One region of the Pseudomonas sp. LBUM1648 genome, then DNA from elsewhere that is predicted to be linked to it. Evidence: riboswitches for the same ligand, from Rfam matches in the RefSeq annotation. Region 1 holds a riboswitch; the other holds the start of a gene.
The links. A riboswitch is a leader RNA that binds a small molecule or an ion and turns the genes downstream of it on or off. The one in region 1 is predicted to bind cobalamin.
Positions count from the first base shown of each region.

Region 1 (7,837 bases):
CACGGGCCAGTTCGAGCGGTTCTTCGATGAGTGCCCATTCGGCAGGACGACGGGCGCGGTGATGGGCGACGCGGTCGTTCATCTCGCCGTCCAGCGGTTGGCTGGTGGCGATGTAGGTCACGGCCAGCGCACTGTCAGTGGCGAGTTTTTCGGCCAGACGACTTTTGCCGGAGCGGGCGCCGCCGAGGATCAGTTGGAGCATGGGGACATCCTGAAAGTTATGTGGTGAGGCAACTGGCGCTATCGCGAGCAGGCTCACTCCTACAAAGGATCTCGAGCAGCCATAGGCAACTCAAATCCCACAGAGCTGACGCAACAGATCGGTATCGAGATGCTTCTCCACCAGATCCGCCAGGCGCTCGATATCACGCTCGCGCAACCCGTGGTAATCCACCTCCTGCACATCGCTCAACCCGGCCCAGCGCAGCAACGCCGCACTGGCCGCCGGCGACTCGAACAGGCCATGCAGATAGGTGCCGAACACTTGCCCGTCAACACTCTGCGCACCGTCGCAACGACCATCATCGAGCTGCACCGCTGCATTCTCCAGCGCCGGCCCGGTGGTTACACCGGCATGAATCTCATAGCCACTGACCTCGGCATCTTCCAGTGTCAAACGCCCGCGCACATTGCGCAGTTGCTTCTCGGCGTCGAGCTGCGTTTCGAACGCGAGCAAACCGAGCCCGGCGCTGGAACCCGGCGCGCCTTCCAGACCGAGCGGATCGTGCACCTGCTCGCCGAGCATTTGCAGACCGCCGCAAATACCCAGCACTTTGCCGCCATAACGCAAATGGCGACTGATCGCCGTATCCCAGCCATTGGCACGCAAATAGGCCAGATCACTGCGCACACTTTTCGAGCCCGGCAGGATGATCAGGTCAGCCGGCGGAATCGCTTGCCCCGGGCCGACAAATTGCAAATCCACTTGTGGGTGCAGACGCAGCGGATCGAAATCGGTGTGGTTGCTGATGCGCGGCAGCACCGGCACCACCACTTTCAACACCTGCTCGGCCTTGTCGGTCTGGCGCTGATCGATGCCGTCCTCGGCCTCAAGATGCAGATCCATCACATAAGGGAGCACGCCGACCACCGGCTTGCCGGTACGCTGTTCCAGCCAGTCGAGGCCCGGCTGCAGCAAGGCAATGTCGCCGCGAAAACGGTTGATGATGAAGCCTTTGACCCGTGCCTGTTCGCTCGGCGAGAGCAGTTCCAGCGTGCCCACCAGATGAGCGAAAACGCCGCCACGATTGATGTCGGCGATCAGCAGCACCGGGCAATCGACTGCTTCGGCAAAGCCCATGTTGGCGATATCGCCGGCACGCAGATTGATCTCCGCCGGCGAGCCGGCGCCCTCGACCATCACCAGCGGATACGCGGCGCTGAGTCGCTCGTGGGAGGCGAGCACCGCTTTCATCGCGATAGCTTTGTAGTCGTGATAGGCAACGGCGTTCATGCTGGTGACGGCGCGGCCATGGATGATCACTTGCGCGCCGGTATCGCTATTGGGTTTTAGCAGCACAGGGTTCATGTCGGTGTGCGGCTCAAGGTTCGCGGCTTGCGCCTGCACCGCTTGCGCGCGGCCGATCTCGCCACCGTCGGCGGTCACCGCGCTGTTGAGCGCCATGTTCTGCGGCTTGAATGGCACCACCGCCACGCCCTGCCGGGTCGCCCAGCGGCACAGCGCCGTCACCAGTGTGCTTTTACCGGCGTCGGACGTGGTGCCTTGCACCATCAGCGTTGTCATTGGATTTCCTTGGCGAACGCTTGCAGCGCTTGTTCGAGACGGGATTCTTCAGCGGCGTTGGCGGGCAGGCCGAAACGCACACTGCTGTTGTGGGGGAAGATGCGCAGGAGAATCCCCCGCCGAGCCATGAATTCGTGCAGCGCTTGCGCGTGCTCGGTGATCAGCCACTGAAACAGCGCGCAACCACCCTGCGGTTTGAAACCGTAGCGTTCCAGCAAAAGCGCCAGCCGTTCGCTGGCCTCATCGCTGCGAATCCGCTGGCGTGTGTGGCCTTCGGTGTCTTGCAGACAGGCTTGGCCCAGCACCCGCGTCGGCCCGCTGACGGCCCACGGCCCGACCTGTTCGGCGAGCAGCTTGAGCAACTTGCGCTCGGCCAGTACAAAACCCAGTCGCACCCCGGCCAGACCGAAGAACTTGCCGAACGAGCGCAACACGATCAGACCGATCTGATGGGTGTGCGCAGCCAGACTCAGCTGCGGAGTGTTGTCCATGAACGCTTCATCAACCACCAGCCAACCGCCGCGCGGGGCCAGTCGTGCATGCCAGTCGAGCAGGCGCGCCGGGGTCAGGCTCAGGCCGGTCGGGTTGTTCGGATTGACCACCACCAGCACGTCGAGGCTGTCGAGAAAGAACTCGACTTCCTGCTCCAGCACTTCGCGCACGATGTAGCCGCTGCGGCGCCAGGCTTCGGCGTGCTCGGCATAACACGGCGACAGCACACCGACCTTGCCGGCCCGACGCAAACGCGGCAGCAACTGGATGGCCATCTGTGAACCCGCTACCGGCAGAACTTGCGATGCGCCGTAGTAATCGCACGCCGCCTGCTCCAGACCGTCATCGGTTTCCGGCAAGCGTGCCCAGGCGCGCAGCGGGATTTCCGGGATCGCAAACGGCCACGGCGCCAGACCGCTGGACAGATCGAGCCAGTCGGCCTCGGCGATACCGTAATCGAGTGCAGCCTTGCGCAGCCGGCCACCGTGCTCAAGCATAGAATTCAGCCCCCACGCAGAGAATCAGCAGCCACAACCATACGCCGCGCTGAACCAATTGCCAGCCACGATCAATAGAGTCGGCATCGGCCTGAACGCCTTCGCCCAGTTGCGGACGCTCATGCAATACGCCGTGGTAAATCGCCGGGCCACCCAGCTCCACACCGAGCGCACCGGCGCCGGCCGCCATCACCGGGCCGGCATTGGGGCTGTCCCATTTCGGCGCCTGGGTACGCCAGCATTTCAGGGCCAGTCGGGTTTTGCCCAGCAGCGCGTAGGTCAAAGCCACAAGGCGTGCGGGAATATAGTTGAGGACGTCGTCGATCTTTGCCGCGCACCAGCCGAAACGCTCGAAGCGTTCGTTGCGATAGCCCCACATCGCGTCGAGGGTGTTGCTCAAACGGTAGAGGACGACGCCCGGCGCGCCCGCCACGGCAAACCAGAACAACGCGGCGAACACCGCGTCGCTGCCGTTTTCCAGCACCGATTCGGTGGCGGCACGAGCGACGGCGGTGCTGTCGAGTTCGCTGGTCTGGCGACTGACCAGATAGCCGACACGCTTACGCGCCTCGTCCAGATCATCAGCACGCAATGCCTTGGCCACTGGCTCGACGTGCTCGCCGAGGCTGCGCATGCCGAGGGCGCAATACAGCGCGAGAATCTCGACGATCCAGCCCACGTACGGCGCCCAGGAAAACGCGGTGGCGAGCAACGTCAGCGGCAGCACCGCGATCACCCACGCGGTGACGCCATGACTGCGCCAGCCACGGCCACCGGCGTTGAAACGTTGCTCGATGCGCCCGGCAAAATTGCCGAACGCCACCAGCGGATGCCAGCGTTTCGGTTCACCCAGCAGCGCATCCAGCGCCACTGCGGCGACACTCAACAACGCCACACTCATTGACTCACTCCCCAATAATTTTCATACAGCAACTCATTGAGCGGACGCGCCTGCGCCCACCCTTCGAGTACCAGCATCGGCGCCGGATAGAATTCCTTGACCGGGCCAAGACAAAGAACGGCCAACGGCTTGGCCCCCGCCGGTAGCTTCAACAGATCAGCCAGCGCTTGCGGCTCGAACAGCGAGACCCAGCCCATGCCCAGGCCTTCGGCGCGCGAGGCCAGCCAAAGGTTCTGGATCGCACAGGACAGCGACGCCATGTCCATTTCCGGCAGCGTGCGGCGACCGAAGATGTGTTTTTCTCGATCGTCCATCAGCGCGGCGACCAGCACTTCCGCGCAATCATTGATGCCTTCGACCTTGAGTGTCATGAACTCATCGCTGCGCTCGCCGAGCGCTTCGGCAGTGCGGATGCGCTCTTCTTCCACCAGATTCTGGATCTGCCCGCGCAGGGTACGGTCGCTGATGCGGATGAATCGCCACGGCTGCATCAGGCCGACGCTTGGCGCCTGGTGCGCGGCTTCGAGCAAGCGGCTCAGCAGTTCGGGCGCGACGGTGCCACCGGTGAAGTGGCGCATGTCGCGGCGTTCGGCGATGGCTTTGTAGACCGCTGCGCGTTCGGCTTCGGAAAATGCGTTGTCTGTCATGGCCCTTTCGCGAGCAGGCTCGCTCCCACAAGGGATCGCATTTCTTCAGTCACCACCGTTTCAACTGTGGGAGCGAGCCTGCTCGCGAAGGCGACTTCGGAGTCAGCCGCAAATAGTGCCGCGATAGCCGCAGGATTCGACGGGAAATAAAAATGCACATACGAAGCCGTCATCCGCCCTTCCCGATAAACCGCCTCAGCCCCGCGCCCGCCATTCGGGCTCAAGCCCCGGGCTATCGGCGTCAATTCAGTGGTCGTCAGGGAATGGTGATAAGTGTGGCCGCGCAGCGAACCTTCTGGCAGATCCACCGCTTGCAGCGCCAGTGCGGCGAGACGCTTTTGCATCACCGCATCACCCGCCAGAAGCCCCACCAGTTCAGCACGAGTGCCTTCAACGTCGGTCAACGAATCGAGCAGATACAGCATGCCGCCACACTCGGCGAGCAACGGTTTGCCCGCCGCATGGTGTGCGCGAATCGCGTCGAGCATCGCGGTGTTCTGCGCCAGCGCCACATGATGCAATTCCGGGTAACCGCCGGGCAGGTAAAGGCTGTCCGCCTCAGGTAATTGCGTGTCGCGAATCGGCGAGAAGAAACTCAACTCGGCGCCCATCGCTCGCAGCAGATCGAGGCTCGCACCATAGGTGAAGGCAAAGGCTTCATCGCGGGCGATGGCAATTCGTACACCTTTCAATAACGGCTCTGCAGTGATGACCTCAGGCGCGGCAAATTCCACGGCCGGTGGCAGCGCTACCTCGCAACTGCTGGCAAGCGCTTCGGCAGCAGCGTCCAGGCGCATATCGAGGTCATTGAGTTCACTGGCCTGAACCAGGCCGAGGTGACGGCTCGGCAGTTCGATGCCGGTCTCGCGGGACAGCGCGCCATACCAGCGCAAACCTTCGGTAAGGCTGCCTTCCAACAACTGCGCATGCCGCAATGTGCCGACCCGGTTGGCCAACACGCCAGCGAATGGCAGATCCGGCTGATATTTCGCCAAGCCCAGTGCCAACGCACCAAAGGTCTGGGCCATGGCCGTGCCGTCGATCACGCCGAGCACCGGCACGCCGAAATGCCGCGCCAGATCGGCGCTCGACGGCGTGCCGTCGAACAGGCCCATCACGCCTTCAATCAGAATCAGATCAGCTTCAGCGGCGGCTTCCCACAACAGGCGACGGCTCTCCTGCTCGCCAACCATCCACATGTCCAGTTGATACACCGGCGCACCGCTGGCGCGCTCGAGAATCATCGGATCGAGAAAGTCCGGCCCGCACTTGAACACGCGCACCTTGCGCCCCTGATTGCGATGCAAACGGGCCAGCGCGGCGGTGACGGTGGTCTTGCCCTGACCGGAGGCCGGCGCGGCGATCAGTACCGCCGGGCAGTGACGTGGTTGATTCAAAGTTCGACGCCTTTTTGCGCTTTGATGCCAGCCTGAAAAGCGTGTTTGAGCATGCCCATTTCGGTGACGGTGTCGCCCATCTCGATCATTTCCGGCTTGGCGCCGCGACCGGTGACGATCACATGCTGCATCGGCGGACGCGCCTGCAAGTCGCTGAGCACCTGATCAAGATCGAGGTAGCCGTGCTTGAGGGCAATGTTCAATTCATCCAGCACCACCAGACCGATCGACGGATCGCGCAGCAGTTCACGGGACACTTCCCACGCGGCTTCGGCGGCGGCGATGTCGCGCTGACGATCCTGGGTTTCCCAAGTGAAGCCCTCGCCCATGACGTGGAAACGCACTTGCTCGGGGAAGCGGCGAAAGAACAACTCTTCGCCCGTGCTGTGGCGTCCCTTGATGAACTGCACCACGCCGCACTGCATGCCGTGGCCCATGGCGCGGGCGAGCATGCCGAACGCCGAACTGCTTTTGCCTTTGCCGTTGCCGGTCAGGACCAGCACCAGGCCGCACTCGTCAGGCGAGTTGGCGATGCGTTCATCGATCACGGCTTTTTTGCGCTGCATACGCGCCAGATGGCGTTCGTCACGCTCGGGGGAATCAGTCATGGGGGAGCTCTCCGTTGAGGCTGGATAACGGCGGGCAGGCACAAGAATAGACGGCAAAAAGCCTGGCATCGCCCACCGTGATGCCGCTGGATGGATCAGGCCGGTCTCCGGGCTCATGAGCGGCGTTCGCCGGACTGCGCGCCTTCCCGCTGTTGAGCAGTGGCACAAGACGCAGTTTTCACTCATTTACCGTTGCGGGGGCAGCGCCGGGATCGTGGTCGTACTTGCTCTGAAGACAACCCTCACCGGCTTCCCTGTTTCACTCTGTCGACGCAAGCCACAGAGCACCTGAAACAAGCCGCGAAGGTTAGAGGGTTGGGGGTGGAGCGTCAATTAAAGAGGGGGCCAACGGGCGAATAACTGCCGCCGATCAATTATCTGACGCCAATCTTGTGCCACAGTCTCAAGAGTGATATCAAAGAGCCACAATCTCACATCACACAAGAATAAGGTGAGCCACATGCAAGGCATGATCATCAGCAACCCGCGCCTGGAATTTCTGCGTCCGGTGCTGGAACGCTGGTTTGACTGTATCGACCGTTACAACGCCGTGCGCGGCGACAGCGACACGCCCTACTGGCATGACGAAAAAGCCAATCTAGGGCTGCTCTCGGCGGCAGCCTGGATGGCCGAACTGGTTACGCTTGAACAGACGGCCACGCGCAAGCAGAACGAAGAAGGCGAACGCAATGCCCGCGCCGATCTGTTCCTCGCTGGCAGCGAAGACCGCGCTTACATTCAGGCCACGCAACGCTGGCCTCGGGTCAACAACCTCAACCTGACCCAAGCCCTGCTGGAAATCACCAGCGACGCCAAACGCATCAGCTTCGCCAGCGACCTCAAGCTCGGCTGCCTGTTTGTCGCGCCGCAAAAAGCCCAGCACAGCGCCAGCCCCGAAGAACTGCAGGACATGGTCGACGACCTACAGAAGGAACACACCTGCGCCGTCGCCTGGTATTTCCCCTATGCCTACCGCAAGTTGCGCAGTGAAGCCGGCAACTATCACCCGGGCATCGCCGTGCTGTTCAAAGAGGCCCGCGGTTGAGCAGTTGAACCATCGGGCTTGCGCGCTTCTCTATGATTAGGTCAATGCATTCATAGGGAAGATCAGTAATGCGCAAGTCCCAGCTCGCTCTCGTCATCGCTCTCGCCGGAGGGCTCGCCGCCTGTGGTGAATCCTCCAGCCTGCAAGTCACCGACGGCACCGGCCCGTCACCGAAACTGCCTGAACCGAATAAAACCCTGATCCCGACGGTGAATATCGCCCCGGCGATCGGCTGGCCCGAGGGCGCAAAACCGACTGCCGCGGCAGGCACACAAGTGGCTGCGTTTGCCGAAGGCCTCGATCATCCGCGCTGGCTCTACGTGCTGCCCAATGGCGACGTGTTGGTGGCAGAAACCAACGCCCCGCCGAAACCTGACGACAGCAAAGGCGTTCGAGGCTGGGTGATGAAGCAAGTCATGGGCAAGGCCGGAGCCGGCGTACCAAGCCCGAATCGCATTACGTTGCTGCGTGATGCCGACCACGACGGCGTAGCTGAAACCCGCACG
Region 1 is NZ_CP166808.1:1,864,915-1,872,751, reverse strand. It holds gene cobU (bifunctional adenosylcobinamide kinase/adenosylcobinamide-phosphate guanylyltransferase) at 1-202, opposite strand, end outside; gene ACA043_RS08590 (cobyric acid synthase) at 293-1,744, opposite strand; gene cobD (threonine-phosphate decarboxylase CobD) at 1,741-2,733, opposite strand; gene cbiB (adenosylcobinamide-phosphate synthase CbiB) at 2,726-3,634, opposite strand; gene bluB (5,6-dimethylbenzimidazole synthase) at 3,631-4,281, opposite strand; gene ACA043_RS08570 (cobyrinic acid a,c-diamide synthase CobB) at 4,278-5,678, opposite strand; gene cobO (cob(I)yrinic acid a,c-diamide adenosyltransferase) at 5,675-6,286, opposite strand; cobalamin riboswitch at 6,368-6,593, opposite strand; gene ACA043_RS08560 (hypothetical protein) at 6,747-7,331, shown strand; gene ACA043_RS08555 (PQQ-dependent sugar dehydrogenase) at 7,400-7,837, shown strand, end outside.

Region 2 (7,837 bases), 1.7 Mb from region 1:
CATTACCGACGCCGCCCACGATTACCTGGCCGATCTGCTCTCCAAGCAGAACACCCCGGGTATCGGTATCCGCGTCTTCATCACCCAGCCTGGCACCCAGTACGCCGAAACCTGCATTGCCTACTGCAAGCCGGGCGAAGAAAAACCTGAAGACACCGCGCTGGGGCTGAAAAGCTTCACCGCTTATATCGATTCGTTCAGCGAAGCATTCCTGGATGACGCGGTAGTCGACTACGCCACTGATCGCATGGGCGGCCAGCTGACCATCAAGGCGCCAAACGCCAAAGTACCGATGGTCAACGCCGACAGCCCGGTCAACGAGCGCATCAATTACTACCTGCAAACCGAAATCAACCCGGGGCTGGCCAGCCACGGCGGTCAGGTCAGCCTGATCGATGTGGTTGAAGACGGCATTGCCGTGCTGCAGTTCGGCGGCGGTTGCCAAGGCTGCGGTCAGGCCGACGTGACGTTGAAGGAAGGCATCGAGCGCACATTGCTCGAGCGTATTCCTGAGCTCAAGGGCGTTCGCGATGTGACCGACCACACGCAGAAAGAAAACGCCTACTACTAAGTAAGGTGTTCACTGCGAACATAAAAAACGGCGCCCCGTGAGCGCCGTTTTTTGTGCCTGCGATTAATGAGTGACTAATGACTTTGTGGCGAGGGGATTTATCCCCGATCGGGTGCGAAGCAGCCGCAAAACTGGAACTGCTGCGCAGTTCATCGGGGATAAATCCCCTCTCCACAGGTTTTGTGTCTGGCCACAAAAGTCCTTCAAATCAGGGTCGATAAAGATGCGCATGCCCCGCGCGATACAGCGATGACTCGCTAAACACCTCACTCCCCAACACCCGCCCAACCAGAATCAATGCCGTGCGCCGAAACCCCTTGGCCACTACCTTCTCGGCAATATCCTCGATTGTTCCCACCACCCAATCCTGATCCGGCCATGTTGCCCGGTGAATCACTGCAATCGGGCAATCCGCGCCGTAATGGGGGAGTAGTTCAGCGAGGATCTTCTCCAAATGATTGACCCCCAGATGAATCGCCATCGTCGCGCCATGCTGCGCCAAACTGCCCAGCTCCTCGCCCGCCGGCATTGCGGTTTTGTCGGCATAGCGGGTCAGAATCACGCTCTGTGAGACATCGGGCAGAGTCAGTTCGGCACCCAGCAATGCTGCGCACGCGGCGGTAGCCGTCACCCCTGGAATGATTTCGAACGGAATATCCAGCTCACGCAAATAGCGAATCTGCTCGCCAATCGCGCCATACAGGCTCGGATCGCCGGAATGTACTCGCGCCACATCCTGGCCCTTGGCATGGGCGGCTTTGATCAGGTCGATGATCTGTTCCAGATGCAGCTCGGCGCTGTTTATCACGGTTTCTGCCTGATGACCGTCGAGCACCGCCGCCGGCACCAGCGAACCTGCGTAGATGATCACCGGGCAACTGCGGATCAGCCGCTGACCTTTGACAGTGATCAGTTCCGGGTCGCCGGGGCCGGCGCCGATGAAGTAAACAGTCATCGTTGAATCCTTTGGAAAAGAGGCGCAGCAATGCTTCAGATGAAGATCGCTCATGATCGATGGCAGGGATTATCGGGATTTTACGCGGCGCCGGCCAATGCGAGCGTCGCCTGCGCGTACTTTTGCCGGGAGATCAGCAGTTTGGCCGGTGCCTGAATCAGTTGTTCAGCCAGTGCCAACGCCGCACTTTCCGCTACTCCATAGCAACCGGTGCGTTCATAGGCGATCTGCGAGTGGTGACTGAGCTGTTGCTGGTAACTGGCCAATTGTTCACTGCTGAAGTACAGCAACGGCAAGGCCAATTGTGCGGCGAGTTCTTGTAAGCCCGGCTCATCACGCTTCAAGTCGATACTGGCCAGGGCTTTGACTGCTTCCAGTTCGATGCGATGGGCCTGCAAGGCTTGATCGAGTAACGCGCGCAGCGTGCTGGCGGGGCAGCCGCGCTGGCAGCCCAGACCGACCACGAAAGTCGGCGCTGCGCGGTTATTCGTCATGCGTGGTAGTGGCCATCGCTTTTGCGGCGGAACAACCAGGCACTGATCAGGCCCAAGGCCAGCCAGAACGCTACGTTGGTCAACTGCGAAGCGATTTTGAACTGTGCTTCGAGGGCTTCTGGCGCCAGCATCGAATGCACTTCCGGTTGCGGGGCGCCAATCACATGCGGCACTGCAAGGATCGCCACACCGAGGATCTTCATCAGCCAGTGACGGCTGAACGCGATCAACGCCAGACCTGCGGCGGTGGAGGCGGCAGTGCTGATCCACCAGAGCTGCCGGGAAGCCAGATCCGCCGCAGCAGTGCCTGGCAATTCAGGCGGCAAGCCCAGGGTCGGTGCCAGAACGAACGTAGCGTAACCGGCCAGACCCCAGAGCAGACCTTGCGAAGTTTTGGTCGGTGCACGCAGGGTGTACAGGCCGGCAAGCATCAGGGCAAAACCCACGGCCACTACCAGATTGCCGCCGGTGGTCGATACCACGCGCTGCCAGCCGTCTTCCGGCTCCCACGCTTCAGCATCGTGAGTATGGGCAGTGGCACCGGCAGCGTGTTCGTGAACCTCAGCCGCCGGTTCGGATTTTTCGTAGGTCTCGGCCTGCAGAATCAGCGGCGAAACCCAGAAACTTTGCAGCAGCGTAAGGAGCAGGGCGGCCAGAAGACCGGTGAAACCTGCGGTTTGCGCAATTCGCTTGATCATGTCGGCAGGTCTCAGTGGCACGGGAACGCGGCGCTGTGGCGGGTATCGTGGGCGGCGTTGTGCACTGCTTCGATGTGCGAGAAACCGGCGAAGTAAACCAGGCTGGCGCCGAGGATCGACGCGAAGATGGCGGCGGTCAGGCGTTGGCTCAGGGTGCTGGTGCTGGCGATTTTATCCGTGTTGCTGCCGGTGCTGCTGATGATCGACATGGCGCTTCCCTCTGGAATGTCAGCGGGGTAATAGAGCGCATGAAAACCCCTGCGAATCGGGCACGCAGGGGTTCGAACAGCGCCCGCCCACCGCGGGTTTGTTATGTTCAGCGACGCAAGTGCGCACTGTGTGTTGCGGGCCGGTCTCCGGGCTCACGAGGGGTTGGCGTCAGGCCGACCTGCAAGCGTCACCTTCCCATGCCGTCATGGCACAGTGGATTCGACGCTTCTCTCGCTTACCGTTGCGGGGGCAGCACCGGACTGACATGGCTTTAGAGTAAAGCACATGATTCACCGGTTTCCCGTTTCACCCTGTGAAGGGCACCCGTAACAAGTTGCGTAGGAGAGCATGTTGGGGGGATTTGAGTCAATTGAATGGGGGCATATCCGTTGCTGCGGTGATGGCTTATTACGGTTCCGCCCTTACGGCGGGTCACTTTGGCAAACGCCCCAAAGTAACCAAAGGTCTGTGCCCTGACGTTCGGCCCTCGCTGTGGCTCGGGTTCCTTCGCTCCGGGATTGATCCGGGCGCATCGCTTCCGGTTTGCTTCGCTGCACCTCCTTTCGATGTGTTTGGCTTCGCCAAACGGTCGCTGCGCTCCCACCCCCGGATCAATCCCTCCGCTCAGCCTGCCGACGGGCGTTTTAGGTCAAGAGCGGTACTCGAGCTAACGCTCATTGTGTTGAGTGGGGCGGCATGCGCCGCAGGGTTCGCGCGGCTCGAAACTGTGGGAGCCAGCCTGCTGGCGATGGCGGCCTACGAGCCGACCAATCTCTATCAAATGTACCCAATCCCTGTGGGAGCTGGCTTGCCAGCGATGGCGGCCTGACAGCCGACCAAGCTCTGGTGGGTGTACTCATTCCTTGCGAGCTTCCGAAGCTGCGATCTTTTGATCTGTTTTGGCTTTGGCTTTGGCTTTGGCTTTGGCTTTGGCTTTTGATCTTGCTCTTCAGCCCATCGGCAGGCCGAGCGAAGGTGTTCATCCGGGGGGTTGGCGCGCAGCGCCGTGCGGCGAAGCCGCATCCATCGAGAGGAGGTGCAGCGAAGCAAACCGTAGGCGATGCCCCCGGATGGACACCGTAGCGAGGGAACACTGAGCCTAGGCGAAGTGCCGTACGTCAGGGGGCAGCCTTTTTGGTTACTTTTTCGGCGTCTGGAAAAAGTGACCCGCCGTAAGGGCGGAACCCTAATCAGCAACACCCGCAGCAACGGATATGCCCCCAAACCAAACATTGACCCATAAGCAAGCCATGCGTAGCCTTGCGCTTTCGAGGTTCTTCGGCGCGTGCCGAAGCTAAGAAGGGAACGCGGTCAAAGCCGCGGCTGCCCCCGCAACTGTGAACGGTGATGTTCGCTGCCACGCCACTGCCAGCCCCTGCAAAAGGGCGCCAGCGGGAAGGCGCAGCAAACGCCAGGCCCCAACGCCTGAACACCGTCAGCCAGGAGACCTGCCTCGTCACAGATTCTCACTACAACCGGGCGGGGTGATCCGGTGGCGAATGCTTCCGGCGCGTGCTCGCGTTGCCGGTTCTCGTCCCGTATGCCCGCCACCTTGCCAAAGGGCATCCGATGAAAACACTGGCCAAACTCCCCGTCACCATCGTCACCGGCTTCCTCGGCTCGGGCAAAACCACGTTGCTGCGGCACATGCTCGACAACGCTCAGGGCCGCCGCATCGCGGTGATCGTCAACGAGTTCGGCGAGCTGGGCATCGATGGTGAGATCCTCAAGCAATGCACCATCGGTTGCACCGAAGAAGAAGCCACCGGCCGCGTTTACGAACTGGCCAACGGCTGCCTGTGCTGCACCGTTCAGGAAGAGTTCTTCCCGGTGATGCGCGAACTGGTTGCCCGTCGCGGCGACCTCGACCACATCCTCATCGAAACCTCCGGTCTGGCCCTGCCAAAACCACTGGTACAAGCCTTCCAATGGCCGGAAATCCGCAGCGCCTGCACCGTTGACGCGGTGATCACCGTGGTCGACAGCCCGGCCGTGGCTGCTGGCACCTTCGCCGCGTTCCCGGATCAGGTCGACGCCCAGCGCAAACTCGACCCGAACCTGGACCACGAATCGCCGCTGCACGAGCTGTTCGCCGACCAACTGGCCAGCGCCGATCTGGTCATCCTCAACAAGGCCGATCAGACCAGCCCGGAAGACCTTGCGCGCGTACGCCTTGAAGTCGCCGAAGAACTGCCGCCAGCAGTCAAAATCGTCGAAGCCAGCAACGGTCGCCTGCCGCTGGACGTGCTGATCGGCCTCGGCGCCGGTTCCGAAGAACACATCGACAGCCGCCACAGCCATCACGATCACCACCACGACGGTGACGACGACCATGATGACCACGATCACGACGCTTTCGATTCGATCTCCATCGAGCTGCCGCAAGCCGACGAAAGCCTGCTGCTCGACGCCCTGACGCAACTGGTGGTCCAGCACGGCATCCTGCGCGTGAAGGGGTTTGCAGCGATCCCGAACAAGCCGATGCGCTTGCTGATTCAAGGCGTGGGCACGCGTTTCGACAAGCATTTCGACCGTCAGTGGGGCGCCGAAGAAGCGCGCGTCACGCGTCTGGTGCTGATCGGTCAGGAACTCGACGCCGCTCAACTCGAAGCGCAACTGCGCGCTGCGCTTAGCGTTTAAGCCATGCACCTGCTCAGGACCCAGCCCGGCGGTTTCGTGTCGGATGACAACATTGCCGACCTTGGCCAAACCCCCGCCGAGCTGGTGATCCTGTGCAGCGGCGACTCCAGCCTGGCGCTGCTCGCCGAAGCCGCGCAGCAGTTGCCCGAGGATTATCCGAGCCTGCGTCTGGCCAACCCGATGCAGGTGCAGAATCACGCCTCGGTCGATTTGTACGTCGACGAAGTGTTGCGCCATGCCAAGGTGATTCTGATCTCGCTGCACGGCGGCATTGCGTATTGGCGCTACGGTGTCGAGCGTTTGGTCGAGCTCGCCGAGCGTGGCGTGCAGGTGATCATGGTCCCGGGCTGCGATCGCCCCGATCCGGAACTCAGCGATCTGAGCACCGTCGCAGCCGAGGATCGCGACCGGCTCTGGCAGTTCTTGCGCCAGGGCGGCATGGGCAACGCGCTGGATTTCTTCAGCTGTCTGGCCAACCGTTGGCTGGCCCGTGATTACACCTGGGGCGAGCCGCAAACCCTGCCGCGCACGGCGATTTACCATCCGCAAAAAACCTCCGCCGCACTGAGTGACTGGCAAGCCGAATGGCTGCCCGAGCAACCGGTGGCGGCGGTGCTGTTTTACCGCTCGCATCTGCAAGCGGCGAACACGGCGTTCATCGATGTTTTCTGCCAGCGTTTGCAAGCAGCGGGATTGAATCCGTTGCCGATCGCGGTAGCCAGTTTGAAAGAGCCCGGCTGCCTCTCGGTGGTCGAGGATTGGCTGGATGAAGTCGAGGCGGGGGTGATTCTCAACACCACCGGTTTTGCTCAATCCAGTCCTGAAGCACCGGATCTGCGGCCGTTTCGTCGCAACATTCCGGTGATTCAGGCGATCTGCGCCCAGGACAACGAACCCGGCTGGCGTGATAGCGAGCAGGGCCTCGGCCCTCGCGATCTGGCAATGCACATTGCCTTGCCGGAACTTGACGGGCGCATCATCAGTCGGCCGATCAGTTTCAAGGATCTGGCCTGGCGCAGCGAGCGCAGCCAGTCCGATGTGGTCTGCTATCGGGCGCAACCCGAGCGCATGGATTTCGTCGCCGAACTGGCGCGCCGCTGGATCGATCTGGCCCGGGTGCCGAATGCCGAGAAACGGATTGCACTGATTCTCGCCAACTACCCGACCCGCGACGGACGCATCGGTAACGGCGTCGGCCTCGACACGCCGGCGGCGGCGCTGAATATCCTTCGCGCATTGCAAGCTGAGGGTTATCCGGTCACGGCAGAGTTGCCGGATACCGGCACCGAGTTGATTCAGCAATTGCTCGGCGGCGTCAGCAACGATCTCGACACGATTGATCTGCGTCCATGCCAGCAAAGTCTGGCGATGGACGACTATCTGTTGATGTTCAACGCGCTCCCCGAGGCCAATCGCGCTGCGGTAGTCGCGCGTTGGGGCTCGCCGCAAAACGATCCGATGTATCGCGACGGGCGAATGATGATCGCCGGCCTGCGCTTTGGCCTGACCTTCGTTGGCATCCAGCCGGCGCGGGGTTATCAGGTCGATCCGAGTGCGGTCTATCACGACCCGGATCTGGTGCCGCCCCACGGTTATCTGGCGTTCTATTTCTGGCTGCGCAACACCTACGGCGCCCACGGTGTGATCCACGTCGGCAAGCACGGCAACCTCGAATGGCTGCCGGGCAAAGGCGTGGGGCTGTCGGAAAACTGCTGGCCGGATGCGTTGCTCGGGCCGCTGCCAAACATCTACCCATTTATCGTCAACGATCCGGGCGAGGGCGCCCAGGCCAAACGGCGCACGCAAGCGGTGATCATCGACCACCTGATGCCGCCACTGACTCGCGCCGAAACCTATGGGCCGCTGCGTAATCTGGAACTGCTGGCGGACGAATATTACGAGGCGCAACTGCTTGATCCGCGTCGTGCCCGCGAGTTGCAACGGGACATTCTGCAACTGGTGCGTGACACGCAGATCGACCGTGAACTGCAACTCGACGCGGCGCTGGACAGCGACGCCGATGCGGCGATCTGGCTGCCGCGTCTCGACACCTATTTGTGTGATCTGAAGGAATCGCAGATCCGCGATGGCCTGCACATCTTTGGCGAATCGCCGAGCGGGCGGTTGCGCATCGATACCTTGCTGGCGCTGCTGCGCATTCCTCGGGGCGACGGCAAAGGTGCGCAGTCGAGTCTGCTGCGGGCGTTGGCCAAGGCGTTTGAGTTGGGTTTTGATCCGCTTGATTGCGCACTGGCTGATCCGTGGACGG
Region 2 is NZ_CP166808.1:3,594,684-3,602,520, reverse strand. It holds gene nfuA (Fe-S biogenesis protein NfuA) at 1-571, shown strand, start outside; gene cobM (precorrin-4 C(11)-methyltransferase) at 780-1,526, opposite strand; gene ACA043_RS16370 (cobalamin biosynthesis protein) at 1,607-2,020, opposite strand; gene ACA043_RS16365 (CbtA family protein) at 2,017-2,718, opposite strand; gene ACA043_RS16360 (CbtB domain-containing protein) at 2,730-2,927, opposite strand; cobalamin riboswitch at 3,049-3,271, opposite strand; cobalamin riboswitch at 4,183-4,398, shown strand; gene cobW (cobalamin biosynthesis protein CobW) at 4,498-5,568, shown strand; gene cobN (cobaltochelatase subunit CobN) at 5,572-7,837, shown strand, end outside.
Region 2: linked by a shared signal. The riboswitch ahead of cobW (cobalamin biosynthesis protein CobW) and the one ahead of cobO (cob(I)yrinic acid a,c-diamide adenosyltransferase) in region 1 are both predicted to bind cobalamin.